Regions from separate parts of the Ruminiclostridium josui JCM 17888 genome, predicted to be linked through region 1. Evidence: a T-box and tRNA genes for the amino acid it is inferred to sense, from the RefSeq annotation. Region 1 holds a T-box; the other holds one or more tRNA genes.
The links. The T-box of region 1 lies ahead of pheS (phenylalanine--tRNA ligase subunit alpha). A T-box ahead of a tRNA ligase gene usually reads a tRNA of that ligase, here a tRNA-Phe.
Positions count from the first base shown of each region.

Region 2: it has a tRNA-Phe gene. The T-box ahead of pheS (phenylalanine--tRNA ligase subunit alpha) is inferred to sense a tRNA for this amino acid. The anticodon was not compared.

Region 1 covers NZ_JAGE01000001.1:3,072,486-3,074,687, reverse strand. The annotation lists gene pheT (phenylalanine--tRNA ligase subunit beta) at 1-245, opposite strand, end outside; gene pheS (phenylalanine--tRNA ligase subunit alpha) at 258-1,289, opposite strand; T-box leader at 1,345-1,588, opposite strand; gene K412_RS0113835 (hypothetical protein) at 1,734-2,202, shown strand, end outside.
Region 2 covers NZ_JAGE01000002.1:232,339-234,540, forward strand. The annotation lists gene K412_RS0117635 (ABC transporter ATP-binding protein) at 1-918, shown strand, start outside; gene K412_RS22605 (hypothetical protein) at 949-1,089, shown strand; tRNA gene K412_RS0117645 (tRNA-Phe) at 1,134-1,209, opposite strand; tRNA gene K412_RS0117650 (tRNA-Ile) at 1,243-1,319, opposite strand; gene K412_RS0117655 (zinc-binding metallopeptidase family protein) at 1,504-2,202, shown strand, end outside.

The sequences.
Region 1 (2,202 bases):
GGAGCTCCGCAAACAATCTGAATTACACCATCTCCTGAATCTACTTGTGTAATTTTCAACTTTTTGGACTCAGGATGAGGAACTACGCTTAAAACCTTCGCTACAACTACATTTTTTATGTCCTGTCCTACAAACTCCACATTTTCTACTTCAGCTGTGGACATAGTAAACCTATACCATAATTCCTTTATATCAATGCCTTCCAAATCAACATAATCTTTAAGCCAGTTTAATGATATTTTCAACCTTTTTCCCTCCTATCTTACTGAAAATTGCTCCATAGCTCTTAAATCACCTGAATTAAGAACACGGATATCGCTTATTCCATATTTCATCATTGCAAGTCTTGTAAGTCCAAGTCCGAATGCAAAACCTGTATATTCTTCAGGGTCAATGCCACCGTAGCGGAGTACATTTGGATGAACCATTCCGCAAGGCAGTAATTCTATCCAACCTGAATGCTTACAAGTAGGACAACCTTTTCCGCCACAAATCATACAGTTTAAGTCAAGTTCAAAGCCCGGTTCAACGAACGGGAAGAACCCTGGTCTAAGCCTGATTTTAACATCTCTCTGGAATACTTCTGACAAAAGCAGCTTCATTACATAAATAAGATTTGCAATTGAAACGTTTTTGTCAATCATCATTCCTTCCAACTGGAAGAATGTATTTTCATGAGAAGCATCAGTACTTTCATTTCTAAAACATCTTCCTGGAGCAATTACCTTGAGAGGTGCTCCGTACTTCTGCATTGCTCTGACCTGGCATGGAGATGTATGTGTTCTCAGCAAAGAACCGTTTTCCAACCAGTATGTGTCCTGCATGTCTCTAGCAGGATGATGTTTTGGTATATTTAATGCTTCAAAATTGAAGAATTCTTCTTCTGCCTCAGGACCATCAACTATATTGAAGCCCATTCCGGTAAATATTCTTTCTATTTCCTTTTGTACAATAGTTACAGGGTGCAGAGAACCAAGTTTAAAGTTAGTACCAGGTAAAGAAATATCAAAGTTTGACCCGCTTGATAAAGACTTCTTTACATCATTTGCACTAAGCTCCTTGAATTTTGCTTCAATTATCTCAGTCAATTCGTTTTTCAATGCATTAGCTTCCTGTCCGAACTGCTTTCTTTCCTCAATATCCATATTCTTGAGGTCCTTTAGCATTTCAGTCAATTCACCTTTTTTACCCAGCAGCTTTACTCTGAGTTCTTCTACCTCTGCGCTGCTGGTGGCTTCCTTGATTCTGCCTATGGCAGTATCTCTTAAAATACTGATTTTTTCAATCACCTTATTATCTCCTTTCATTACTTACTGTCACAAAATAAAAAACCTTCGCCCCCAATAAAGGGACGAAGGATATCTTCGCGGTACCACCCGGATTTCCGGATAAATTTACCCGGACTCTCTTTTAATGTAACGGCTTTTAACCGGCAACCTCTACAAATGATATAAAAGCATATCACGGTTCAAAGTTGCAGCTTCGGAGGGAACTTGGGCAAGTCGCATAATAAAGGTACTTTCAGCCGATGATACCTTCTCTCTGAAGTATTCGTCTCTTGCTTACTTTTCTCCATCATTGCTATTGTATTATATTATTAAAACCACATATATAAAGGTATTATAGCAATTTAGTACAAAACAATCAAGGAAGAATTTTGCATGTTTATATTTGACTACAATTATTCCAGAATATATAATGATTGGGAAATATTATTAACATAAGAGGTTTTCATGGTTACTGCAGAAAAAGTTAGTTTTGGATTAAAATGTATATTTACAGGTGCACTGATTTCTATAATTTTAGCTATCCTTTACAATCTCTATAATTTTATTCAAGAAAAAACATTTATGTTGACTGGAGATTTACTGTTTGTTCGTTCAAGTTTACTGAAATGGGTTTTTGTCCTGTATGGTTTAGTTTTATGTTTTTTAATTATTTCTCGTGAAGAAACAGGTTGTTATCCTGCCACAATATATAAAATCATAACTCGATTGGGAATTAAGAAAGTCTTTATGATTATTTCTGTTATTTTCTTAGTAATATCAACCCAGATGTTTTTTACATATTCTAAGGTAAATGAGAATGAAATAAAGTCAAGTAATGGTTTTATCCTTAAAACACAAACATACAGCTGGAAGGATATAAGCAATGCCGCGGTTTACTGTTCATACAATAGAAAATCTATTTCAAAAGTTCACC
Region 2 (2,202 bases), on a different contig from region 1:
ATAAAAGGAGGAGTATTTCAAAGGACAGTGGGACACGTAAAAGCAGTGGAAGATATATCCTTTGAAATAAATAAGGGTGAAACCCTAGGCTTGGTAGGAGAATCGGGGTGCGGGAAAAGCACTGTAGGCCGTACAATTCTAAGGCTCCATGATAAAACCGGAGGAGAGGTTTTATTTAAGGGGACAGAAATTTTTAATTTAAATAAACAGGAAATGCAAAAGCTGAGACCCAAAATTCAAATTGTCTTTCAAGATCCGTACAGTTCATTGAATCCTAGACTTACGGTTGGTGAAATTATTGGTGAAGCACTACTCGAACATGGATTTTGTGAAAAAAAGAATTTAAAACAGCGTGTATTAAAAGTTATGGAGCAATGCGGACTGCGTACCTTTCATATTGACAGATACCCTCATGAATTTTCAGGAGGGCAGAGGCAGAGAATCGGTATTGCAAGGGCTTTAGCTTTAAATCCTGAATTTATTGTATGCGATGAGCCTGTTTCGGCATTGGATGTATCAATTCAATCCCAGATAATAAACCTATTATCTGATCTTCAAAAAGAATATGGATTTTCCTACTTGTTTATATCACATGATTTAAGCGTGGTTAAACATATATCACATCGGGTGGCTGTAATGTATCTTGGTTGCCTTGTTGAGATTGCTGACAAAACAGAGCTTTACGACAATCCTCTGCATCCGTATACAAAGGCTCTTTTATCGGCAGTTCCATTGCCGGACCCGAGACTTAAAAGGGAAAGAATAATTTTATCTGGGGATTTACCCAGCCCTGCAAATCCTCCGTCAGGCTGCCGTTTTCATACAAGATGCCCTAAGTGCAGTGATATTTGCAAACAACAAATACCTGAATTAAAAGATGTGGGACAAAACCATAAAGCTGCCTGTCATTTTGTTTGATAGTTACCATAGAGTGTAGGGAGTAAAAATATGAAACTGATGCAAAAAGAATCCTTAAAAGACATTCTAGCTATTGTTATAGCTGTTTTTCAGGTTGTTTGGCCTTATATTTTAATAAGTATAGGAGTGTATTTGTTTCTTGTGGTGTTTTTAACAAAGACATGGCTTTGAAACTAAAAAAGAATTTTTCGTATCAATGACGAAAAATTCTTTTTTGGTGCCCAGAGCCGGAATCGAACCAGCGACACGGGGATTTTCAGTCCCCTGCTCTACCGACTGAGCTATCTGGGCAAGCTGTTAGTGCTTGTGAAAACACTAACAAATTGGTGGGCCTTCAGGGACTCGAACCCCGGACCAACCGGTTATGAGCCGGTTGCTCTAACCAACTGAGCTAAAGGCCCTCAAAAGGACGAGTTTTAGTATAATAAAAAATTTATATTAAGTCAATAGTAATATTATAAATTTGCTAATAAAAATTTATTTAGTGCTTTAAGATTTGCAATTCTCTAGGAAAATCTATGATTTTTTGCTAGTATTATATAAAAGGTTATTAACAGATTAAATAAAATAGGGGAATAAAGAAGAATGGAAATAGCAAAAAGTTTGGAGTACTTGTCAGGACTTGTGGCTGTAGCAGGCTTTGAAGAAAATACTGCTGCAAAAATAGCTGAAACCTATAAGGATTACTGCGATGAAGTCCAAATAGATAAGTTTTTTAATGTAATTTTTATGAAAAAGGGATTTAATAAGTCTGCAAAAAAGATTTTGATTACCGCACACAGCGATGAAATAGGATTTTTGGTCAACTCCATAGATGATAATGGCTTTATCGGTATAAGCTCAATTGGAGGTATAGACAGCAAAATACTACTGGCACAGGAAGTTATTATACACGGAAGAGAGGATATCCCCGGCATAATAGGGGCAATGCCGCCACACTTGATGAAGCCGGGAGAGGCCGGAAAGGCAGTAAAAATAAAGGATTTACGTGTGGATACTGGATTAAAAGGAGAAGAACTTAGAAAAATAGTTTCAATAGGTGACGTTGTATCCTTTAAATCTAGCTTTTCCTTAATGAATAAAAACAAAGCCAGCGGAAAGTCTTTTGATAATCGTGCAGGTATTGCTTGTATGATGGAAATATTGCAGTCTCTAAAGGATATAAAACATGAGAATGATATCATATTTATGGCTTCAACTCAGGAAGAAACAAGCCTTGCAGGTATTACGACTGCAGCCTTTGCCCTTAAGCCGGATGCTGCAATAGTAATTGATGCATGTCAC